3 regions of the Anaerosporomusa subterranea genome follow, and region 2 is predicted to be linked to each of the others. Evidence: a T-box and tRNA genes for the amino acid it is inferred to sense, from the RefSeq annotation. Region 2 holds a T-box; the other regions hold tRNA genes.
The links. The T-box of region 2 lies ahead of pheS (phenylalanine--tRNA ligase subunit alpha). A T-box ahead of a tRNA ligase gene usually reads a tRNA of that ligase, here a tRNA-Phe.
Positions count from the first base shown of each region.

Region 1 (3,270 bases), on a different contig from region 2:
TTCGGAATGAGCGCGATAACTGCCATTACAGCGCAAAATACGCTTGGCGTCAGCGCGATTCGTGAATTGGACGAAGCAATCATTGCGGCGCAAATCGCTGCTGTATTTGAGGATATTCCAGTCGGTGCAGTCAAAATTGGCATGCTTTCAAGTGCGGCCATAACCCGCACAGTAGCGGCCACTTTGCGCCAATATCAGGCAAAATCTATTGTGGTTGATCCGGTCATGATCTCTAAAAGTGGTAGTCGGCTGCTGCATCCCGAGGCTATGACGGCACTAAAGGAACAGTTGTTCCCTATGGCGGATGTCGTTACCCCGAACTTGTTTGAGGCGGGAGAGCTTGTGGGCTTTTCTGTGAACACTCGAAATGATATGGAAGAAGCTGCTCGTGCGCTGCACGCCCTGGGTCCTAAACATATCGTCGTAAAAGGCGGTCATTTGGAAGGGGCGGCCTGTGATATACTCTTTGATGGACATAGCTTTGTCTATTTTGAGAACGAGCGTATTAATACGATTCATACCCACGGGACCGGTTGTACATTTTCTTCAGCAATAGCAGCTGGGTTGGCACAAAAACTTTCCATTGAACAGGCCGTGCGACAAGCAAAATACTACATCACAGGAGCGATTACGCATGGATTTTCTCTAGGTCATGGTGTTGGGCCAACTCATCATTTTTTTGAGCTGTATCAAAAAGCGGGTTTGTAGTTAGGGGGGCATAGTTTGGCCAGAATTCTCGTATGTGATGATTCGATGTTTATGCGAATGATATTGAAAAAAGCATTAGTTGAAAACGGGCACGAGGTGGTTGATGAAGCAGGGGACGGTAGTCAGGCAGTCCAACTGCACAGACAGCACAAGCCTGATTTAACGACAATGGATATTACCATGCCGGTGATGGATGGCATCGAAGCGGTTAAGATCATCCGTGATGAAGACCCTACAGCTCGCATTATTATGGTAACTGCTATCGGGCAGAAAGCGATTATTACCGATGCCATAAAGGCAGGAGCCTCGGGCTTTATCGTTAAACCCTTCGATCACTCGCAAATCAAGGAAGTTGTTAAGCGTGTATTGGCAGATTAACTGGTAACAATTCCTGAACAGGATTTTTTAAAAAGTGGTTGACATATCCCGGTAGTTTCTATACAATAGATTATGCGATGCGGCCCTGTGGTGTAGCGGTCTAACATGCCGCCCTGTCACGGCGGAGATCGACGGTTCAAATCCGTTCAGGGTCGCCATTTTTATTCGCCGCGGTAGCTCAGTCGGTAGAGCAGAGGACTGAAAATCCTCGTGTCGACGGTTCGATTCCGCCCTGCGGCACCATATAAACTCTAATGCGGAAGTAGCTCAGCGGTAGAGCATCGCCTTGCCAAGGCGAGGGTCGCGAGTTCGAATCTCGTTTTCCGCTCCATGTTTTGGCGGCATAGCCAAGTGGTAAGGCAGAGGTCTGCAAAACCTCTATTCCCCAGTTCAAATCTGGGTGCCGCCTCCAAAATTTCATAAACCGCCGTCCAGGCGGTTTTAGTTTCATAGCAATTTTACTATGCGAGTGTGGCGGAACAGGCAGACGCAACGGACTTAAAATCCGTCGGTTGGTGACAATCGTACCGGTTCGACCCCGGTCACTCGCACCATCAATTAAGAAGCGGCTTACTGAGTTTTCAGTAGGCCGCTTAATTTTATAATCCGTTGGTCCTGATTGATTCTTTTCGTAATGTTGTTATTGATGATGAAAGGACATGCGTGATTTAGTTGCTTGCTCTGGCCGAAGGTTAGAGCTTTATATTTTGCGCTATTTAGCATTCTTATTGAAACTGTCATATTTTTGTCGCATTTACATGTTATAGTGAAGGCAGTAAAAAGCTGGAGGGATGTTTTTTGAATAGCTTAACAAAGAAAATCGTGATTTATTCAATGGTGGGCATCATGCAAGTAGGGTTTGGTGCATCGGTAATTGAAGCCTCACCCTTTCATAATGACGGTTCACAACGGATTGTACAACTAGATTCTAGACATCACCACGATAATGAAAGACGACGTGAGCATGCTGAACGGCAGCGCCGAGAAAATGAACGGCACGAACGAGAAATGAGGCGACGCCATAATGAGAGTGAACGGGAATGGCATCACCGTCAGGAAAGAGAAAGACACCGTCATGACAATGCGATGCGTGAAATTGCTGCATTTTTAATTGGGATCGCAGTTGGCTCCTCGAATAATTAGATTAAGCGTAGCTAAAATAGCACGACACATATTGCAACCGGTAGATACACCAAAAATGGAAAAGTAGTCAGGCTTTGCAATATATCATAAAAACATCACAGCACTTTAAAATAGGCTTTGCGGAATAACCGCGAAGCCTATTTTGTTCATCGTAAACCTAATAACTAACTAATCGCATAGGTTTTTTGTTTTGTAATCGTTTGACAATTGCAAACCTTTATTGTATAAGGTAAAGTAGGGGATTTTCAGAAACGAGGTGCTATTATGCTGACTGAATTAACTTGGAAGGTAGGAGGGCAACAAGGCGAGGGAATTGAAAGTGCTGGCGAAATGTTGGCAATCGGCTTAAGTCGCAATGGATACCATATCTATTCGTATCGCCAATTTTCTTCCCGAATCAAGGGTGGGCACACCAGTAGCACAGTCCGCGTGTCGTTACGTCCAGTGCGCACATTGAACGGCCATATTGATATTTTGATTGCATTTGATCAAGAAACCATCAATGTCAGTGCGGGAGAACTGCGCGAAGGCGGCCTGATTATTGCCGATAGCAAATTTGGACCTTTAGTTCCAAACGATTGCAAAGCAACAGTCGTTGCTATACCGTTTTCGGATATGGCTAAACAAGCGGGAGCGGTTCAATCGAAGAATATGGTGGCAGTAGGGGCGGTAGGAGCTATATTGGGTCTGACTTTTGAACAGCTTGAGCCGCTGGTGCAAGAGGTATTTCAAAAAAAAGGCGATGCGATGATAAAAACCAATATTCAGGCATTACAAGCTGGTTTAGCTAGTAGTCAACGGAAAATGCGCACTCGCCACAGTTCAAGCTGATGCCACCTGTTGCTAAACGACGCATGCTGATGACTGGCAACGAAGCCATCGCGCTCGGGGCTTTGGCTGGCGGGGCAAGATTGTTGTCGGCATATCCTATTACACCTGCTTCGGATATCATGGAGTATCTTGTTGACAAATTACCAGAGCTCGGCGGCTTGGTTATTCAGACAGAGGACGAAATTGCCGCTTGCACGATGGCGATCGGCG
Region 1 is NZ_LSGP01000013.1:482,584-485,853, reverse strand. Features, by position in the region: gene thiD (bifunctional hydroxymethylpyrimidine kinase/phosphomethylpyrimidine kinase) at 1-708, shown strand, start outside; gene AXX12_RS06040 (response regulator) at 724-1,086, shown strand; tRNA gene AXX12_RS06035 (tRNA-Asp) at 1,168-1,244, shown strand; tRNA gene AXX12_RS06030 (tRNA-Phe) at 1,254-1,329, shown strand; tRNA gene AXX12_RS06025 (tRNA-Gly) at 1,343-1,417, shown strand; tRNA gene AXX12_RS06020 (tRNA-Cys) at 1,424-1,498, shown strand; tRNA gene AXX12_RS06015 (tRNA-Leu) at 1,552-1,640, shown strand; gene AXX12_RS06010 (hypothetical protein) at 1,885-2,229, shown strand; partial or broken gene AXX12_RS06005 (2-oxoacid:acceptor oxidoreductase subunit alpha) at 2,494-3,270, shown strand, end outside.
Region 1: it has a tRNA-Phe gene. The T-box ahead of pheS (phenylalanine--tRNA ligase subunit alpha) is inferred to sense a tRNA for this amino acid. The anticodon was not compared.

Region 2 (3,270 bases):
TCTTCAAAACTCAGCAGTCAAGCTGGCTGCCGCTTTGCAGCAAAAAAAACGCCGCGAGGAGAGTGGACTCTTCGTCGTTGAGGGAGTCCGCTTATGCGAGGAACTGCTTGCGTCCGGTTGGGAGATCGAGTTCGGCCTGTTCACTGAATCTGCCGCAAGTCAGGAACGAGCGGCGCAGCTTATTCAGGAAGCCGGTCGTCGCTGTCGAATGACTCAAGTCTCAGAAGCGGTGTTGGCAAAAGCTGCTGAGACTGAACAACCGCAGGGAGTGCTGTTCGCCGCCCGCCAGGTCGTCGTACCAATCAATCAGTTGCTTAGTGCAGAAAATCAAATGTTTGTTGTTGTTGACGGCGTTCAGGACCCGGGAAATTTAGGGACAATTTTGCGCACAGCCGATGCGGCAGGAGCCGATGCTGTTATTGTAACTGCAGGGTCGACTGACCCTTTTAGCGGAAAAGCGCTGCGCGCCAGCATGGGATCCATCTTTCATTTGCCGCTGGCGGTTGGCATTTGTCATGCTGATTTATTAACCGCATTCGGACAGGCGAAGGTCCGATTGTTCGCGACAGCGCTGGAGGCAGCTTCGTGCTATCTTGAAGCAGATTTTCGTGGTTCGCTGGCTGTCGTTTTTGGTAATGAAGGCAAGGGAGTTAGCACTGAACTATTAGCCCACGCGGATCGGAACCTATTTATTCCCATTTATGGTCAGGCAGAATCGTTAAATGTGGCTGCAGCCGCAGCCGTAATTTTGTACGAGGCTGCCCGCCAACGGCGCGGCTGAGCATCCTTGTAATTTATCTGACAGTATGCTATACTAACACTGACAATGAAATGCAGACTTGTGAGCAGAGGAGTGGTCTCACGTGCTTACTGCCGATTTCGTTTGGAGGATGTTTGAAGCAACAGGTTCAGTTACACTGTATTTATTATATCGTCGAATGACGACGCAATAAAAAACATGACGCGATGATGGAGAGAGTAAGTCAGCCACTGCTTTACAGGGAGGGTCCGCCATAGATTGGAAGCGGGTCTAAGACAGACTGACTGAAGTTCACTCTGGAGCGACCGGACTGAAGGTCTCCGCGTAGGTCAGGCGCACCCCAGCGTTATTGGGACAGAGGCGCTCAGCATTGGCTGACGCAATTTGGGTGGTACCGCGGAAGTTGGACTTTCGCCCCTTAGGGGCTGAAAGTCTTTTTTGTTTTACTATAAATCATTCGCAAAAGGTGGAGGTAGCATGAGAGAACAATTGGCAGCGATGCACAAGGAAGCGCTTGCAGAATTCTCCCGCACGAACGGGGTGGAAAGTCTGAATGACTTTCGGGTCAAATATCTGGGCAAAAAGGGTAGCTTGACTGCGATCTTGCGGGGGTTGGGCGCTCTAAGCGCCGAGGAACGTCCACTGATCGGTCAGATTGTCAATGAAATTAGAGCCGAATTAGAGGGACTGATTAGCGCTCGTACTGCAGAGCTAAAAACGGCAGAGCTGAATGAGCGTCTTGCTTCTGAACGGATTGATGTCACACTGCCAGGCCGTAGCCGGCAACTGGGGCATAAGCATCCACTAACGCTTACACTGAATCGAATTAAAGCAATTTTTATGCGAATGGGCTTTGAAATAGCCGATGGTCCTGAGGTGGAAAGCGACTACTATAACTTTGAGGCGCTCAACCTGCCTAAGGATCATCCAGCTCGGGACATGCAGGATTCTTTTTATATCACTGAGGAGATACTTTTACGTACCCACACGTCGCCGGTTCAGGTTCGGACGATGCAAGCGGCGGAACCGAACCAGCCAATTCGGGTTATCGTCCCAGGCAAGGTCTATCGTCGCGATTATGATGCGACTCACTCGCCGATGTTCCATCAAGTCGAAGGACTTGTAATTGACAAAGGTATTCGTTTTTCTGATCTCAAGGGAACACTGCAACTGTTTGCCCGTGAAATATTTGGTTCTGATGTCAATATCAGGCTGCGTCCGAGCTTCTTCCCCTTCACAGAACCGAGCGCAGAAGTTGATGTTTCCTGTGTGATGTGCAAAGGCAAAGGCTGTCGAGTCTGTAAAGGGACTGGTTGGCTCGAGATACTGGGGTCAGGGATGGTCCACCCGCGAGTGCTCGAAATGAGCGGTTTCGATCCCAATCAAGTTAGTGGTTTTGCTTTTGGCATGGGCGTTGAACGGATTGCTATGCTAGTATATGGGATTGACGATTTGCGTCTGTTCTTTGATAATGATAGCCGATTCTTGCGGCAATTCTAAGGGGGGATACGAATGAGAGCGTCATATAAATGGCTGAAGGATTACGTTGAGTTCGATCTGGGAGCAGAACAATTGGCTGATAAATTAACGATGGCTGGCGTGCCGGTTGAGATGATCGAATATTTAGGGGAAAACCTTGAAAATGTGGTTACAGGTAAACTGCTGTCTGTAACACAACATCCAAATGCTGATAAATTGTTTGTTTGTAAAACCGACACTGGCACTGAGGTTGTTACTATCGTGACTGGCGCGACCAATGTTCGTGACGGCCAAATTGTCCCTGTTGCCTTGCCTGGAGCTAAGCTGCCTGTTGGTAAAGAAATTAAACAGGCAGTATTGCGTGGCGTTGAATCATCAGGGATGCTGTGTTCGGCAGAGGAACTGGGCATTGACGCCAAACTGCTTTCAGCAGAAGCAAGGGACGGAATCTTCATTTTGCCGCAAGATACGCCTGTTGGTCAGGACATTAAGGAAGTTCTCGGCTTAGATGATATTGCATTGGAATTTGAGTTGACCGCCAACCGGGCAGATTGTTTCAGCATGTTGGGACTGGCCCGGGAAATAGCTGTTTTAACTGAAGGTGTTTTGAAAAAGCCGATGCTCAACCTGCGCGAGGTCGGCAGTGAACGCACGGTTGACTTAGTTAATATCACGATTGCAGAACCTGAGCTGTGCGCTCGTTTTACTGGCAGAGTGCTGCAAAATGTCAGAGTGTTTCCTTCACCGTTGTGGATGCAGCGCCGTCTGCGGGCAGCAGGCATGAGGCCAATCAATAATGTTGTTGATGTGACTAATTATGTCATGCTTGAGCTAGGTCAGCCCATGCATGCATATGACTATAACCTACTTGCCCGTCACAGCATCATTGTTCGCCGGGCTCAACCTGGCGAGAAACTAACAACGCTTGACGGGGTAAAGCGTGATTTAAGTCCTGAGATGTTGGTCATTGCCGATGCGGTACAAGCGGTCGGCGTGGCTGGTGTGATGGGCGGTTTGGTGACCGAAGTTAC
Region 2 is NZ_LSGP01000012.1:15,988-19,257, reverse strand. Features, by position in the region: gene AXX12_RS03385 (TrmH family RNA methyltransferase) at 1-781, shown strand, start outside; gene AXX12_RS20090 (YqzL family protein) at 864-953, shown strand; T-box leader at 958-1,182, shown strand; gene pheS (phenylalanine--tRNA ligase subunit alpha) at 1,259-2,260, shown strand; gene pheT (phenylalanine--tRNA ligase subunit beta) at 2,273-3,270, shown strand, end outside.

Region 3 (3,270 bases), on a different contig from region 2:
GAGTAGTCTGTTAACGGACTGGCCAAGGCCACGCTGGACATAGCGCATACCAACAGGACTACTAATACAATTTTTTTCATTTTCTTACCTCCTATAGTATTCACACACACCTCAAACCACTACTCTCGCTAATCATCCATATATATACTTTTAGTCCGGAACTTATGCACTTTTGGTAACCACCTCCCCAGGAATTACAGGATAATTTTTACAAATATTTTCTTTTTGATTTTGTAGATTCTGTATGGTTTAATGATCAATAAATCCGGTTAAATGCATGAAAAAAGAACAAAGACCACCTCTGCATTAGAAATGCAGGTGGTCTTTGTGACAGCATAAGACTCCTAGTTTAAGCCATGATTCTTATGCCGTATATAGCTGCCGAGAGAACTGTCGGAAAATAAAATACGGCTTCTCAGCTAATAGCTGAGAAGCCGTTATCTATATAGTGGCAGCCCTACCCTTTTTGTCAGCGGTCATTAGTTTCTGCCATCGGAAACAAGACATAAAACGTCGTTCCCTGCGGCCCTGTTTGAAACGCTAGATCGGCATGATGGCGTTCGACAATGTGGCGGCAAACCGCCAACCCGATGCCGGTTCCTTTTTCCTTGGTGGTAAAGAAGGCTGTACCCAGCTTGTGCTGTACCTCCGGAGCAATGCCAGGCCCTTGGTCGGCAATAGATAGCACAACCCGACCTGCTTCTACATAGGTGCGAATGCTCACTTGCCCACCATGCGGCGTAACCTCAGAGGCATTCCTGACCAAGTTTAAAATCAATTGTCGGATGTCGCGTTCTGCCATCAATATTGGCGGCACAGGCCCACCCTTAAAAATCACCGTCGTGCCGGCCATTAACGCGCCAGCATCCAACATCGGCATGAGTATGTCAACCACCGCATCCAGTCGGCCCGCACTCTGATTACTAGGTTTGTTCTTGGCGATGGACAAAAACTCGCTGATGATGCTATTGGCGCGATCAAGCTCCTCAACCATTAAGTCAAAATGAGATGCAAAGCTTGCCAATTCTTTTTTAGCGCGTAGCATTTGCAAAAAACCTCTAACTGTCGTCATGGGATTGCGAACCTCATGGCCAATACTTGCCGCCATCTCGCCGATCAAATTCAGCCGGTCGAGTCGAGCCATTTCCTCAATCGTGTGGCTCTTTTCGCCAGTATCAATTCTCGGTTTGCCCTCAGTATGGAGAAAAAGCAAGTCTGTGCAGCCATCTATCGTCGTTGAGCTTTCTGGCTGGTCGGCAGTAAATTGAGTCTGCTGCTCTGACTCAAAATGAGAATACACCTAAGCTCACCTCCCATGGGGGCCCTTGGAAGCGCTCCCCCAACCTTGCTTATTCTGCAAATCGTTTGTAAAATCCTGTTTAGATAATCTATAAATTGAATATTCTTTTAAATAGATAAAGCTCTGCGCATTTCTGCACAGAGCTTTATCTATTGGTGCCGCAGGGCGGAATCGAACCGTCGACACGAGGATTTTCAGTCCTCTGCTCTACCGACTGAGCTACCGCGGCAAATAAAAATGGCGACCCTGAACGGATTTGAACCGTCGATCTCCGCCGTGACAGGGCGGCATGTTAGACCGCTACACCACAGGGCCGCATAGCAAAGGAAATGGTGGGCGATGACGGGATCGAACCGCCGACATCCTGCTTGTAAGGCAGGCGCTCTCCCGGCTGAGCTAATCGCCCGGGAATGGTGACCCGTGGGGGATTCGAACCCCCGTAATCGCCGTGAAAGGGCGGTGTCTTAACCGCTTGACCAACGGGCCATTTGAAGGTTGTGAGATATTCCAAAAGTGGTGACCCACGATGGACTCGAACCATCGACACCCTGATTAAAAGTCAGGTGCTCTACCAACTGAGCTAGTGGGTCATCGGTCTCACAAGATAAGATTATATCGGAATATGGGTTGCTTGTCAACACTTTGGCTCAATGGATTTTTATGGTAACTTGCAACCCGCAAATTGAGAAGACAGGATTGCCAAACTGCAGAGTACGCAGAGTATGCGGAGGGTCCCACAGAGGGAACCGGATACTTATAGTAGCCCTCTGCGACCACTCTACGATCTCTGCGTACTCTGTGGTTAAGCGTCGCTTATACTCGTGTCTTAAAACATATCCTTCAAGATGATCGTCTGTTCCCGACCGGGGCCGACCGAGACGATGCCAATTTTAATGCCGGTTGCTTCACTGATTGCTTCAACATAGCGACGAGCGTTGACAGGAAGATCCTCATAGCGCTTAATGCCCGAAATCGGCTGTTCCCAACCAGGAAGTTCCTGATATATGGGCTCAACCTGGCCTAATACTTTTAGGCTGGCAGGGAACTCCTTCAACAATTGTCCTTTATATTTATAGCCAGTGCAAATCTTCAAGGTTTTCATTTGATCGAGGATGTCTAAGCGTGTAATCGCCATATAATTGATGCCGCTAAGCAGACCTGCATAGCGAACAACAGCAGCATCTAGCCAACCGCAGCGGCGCGGCCGCCCGGTAACAGTGCCGAATTCACGACCCTGGTTGCGAATATAGTCACCATCCGCATCGAGAAGCTCTGTCGGAAATGGTCCTTCACCTACTCTAGTCGTGTAAGCTTTGACAACACCGACAACGGTATTAATACGGGTTGGGCCTATACCTGCGCCAACGCAAACACCACCGGCAATGGGGTGTGATGATGTTACATAGGGATAAGTGCCATGATCTAAGTCGAGCATGGTCGCCTGAGCACCTTCGAACAGCACTTTTGCACCAGCGTCGAGGGCTTCATTCAACACGCACATCGTATCAGTGACATAGGGGCGAAGTTCTTCAGCATAGGCGAGATATTCTTGCTTCACAGCTTCGTAATCAAAGCCTTCCAAGCCATATACTGCCTGCAGCAGATGATTCTTTGCCGCAATGTTGATTTTCAATTTTTCCGAAAACTCTTCCTCATCCATCAGATCAACGACGCGAATACCGGTACGAGCATTTTGATCCATATAGCAAGGCCCAATGCCGCGCTTAGTGGTACCAATCTTGTTGTCACCACGATATTTTTCTTCTGCCTCGTCCAGCAAGCGATGATATGGCATAACGACATGGGCTCGATTAGAAATCTTTAGTCCAGAGGCATCAACACCCTTGGCTTTCATGCCCTGAATCTCTTCTAGCATAACTTGCGGATCAACAACCACGCCATTACCGACAATACACATCTTGCCATTATAAAGTATGCCTGACGGCAAAAGACGTAGCTTAAACTCTTGC
Region 3 is NZ_LSGP01000020.1:186,741-190,010, reverse strand. Features, by position in the region: gene AXX12_RS13300 (outer membrane beta-barrel protein) at 1-80, opposite strand, end outside; gene AXX12_RS13295 (ATP-binding protein) at 470-1,300, opposite strand; tRNA gene AXX12_RS13290 (tRNA-Phe) at 1,454-1,529, opposite strand; tRNA gene AXX12_RS13285 (tRNA-Asp) at 1,539-1,615, opposite strand; tRNA gene AXX12_RS13280 (tRNA-Val) at 1,631-1,706, opposite strand; tRNA gene AXX12_RS13275 (tRNA-Glu) at 1,712-1,786, opposite strand; tRNA gene AXX12_RS13270 (tRNA-Lys) at 1,815-1,890, opposite strand; gene AXX12_RS13265 (adenylosuccinate synthase) at 2,127-3,270, opposite strand, start outside.
Region 3: it has a tRNA-Phe gene. The T-box ahead of pheS (phenylalanine--tRNA ligase subunit alpha) is inferred to sense a tRNA for this amino acid. The anticodon was not compared.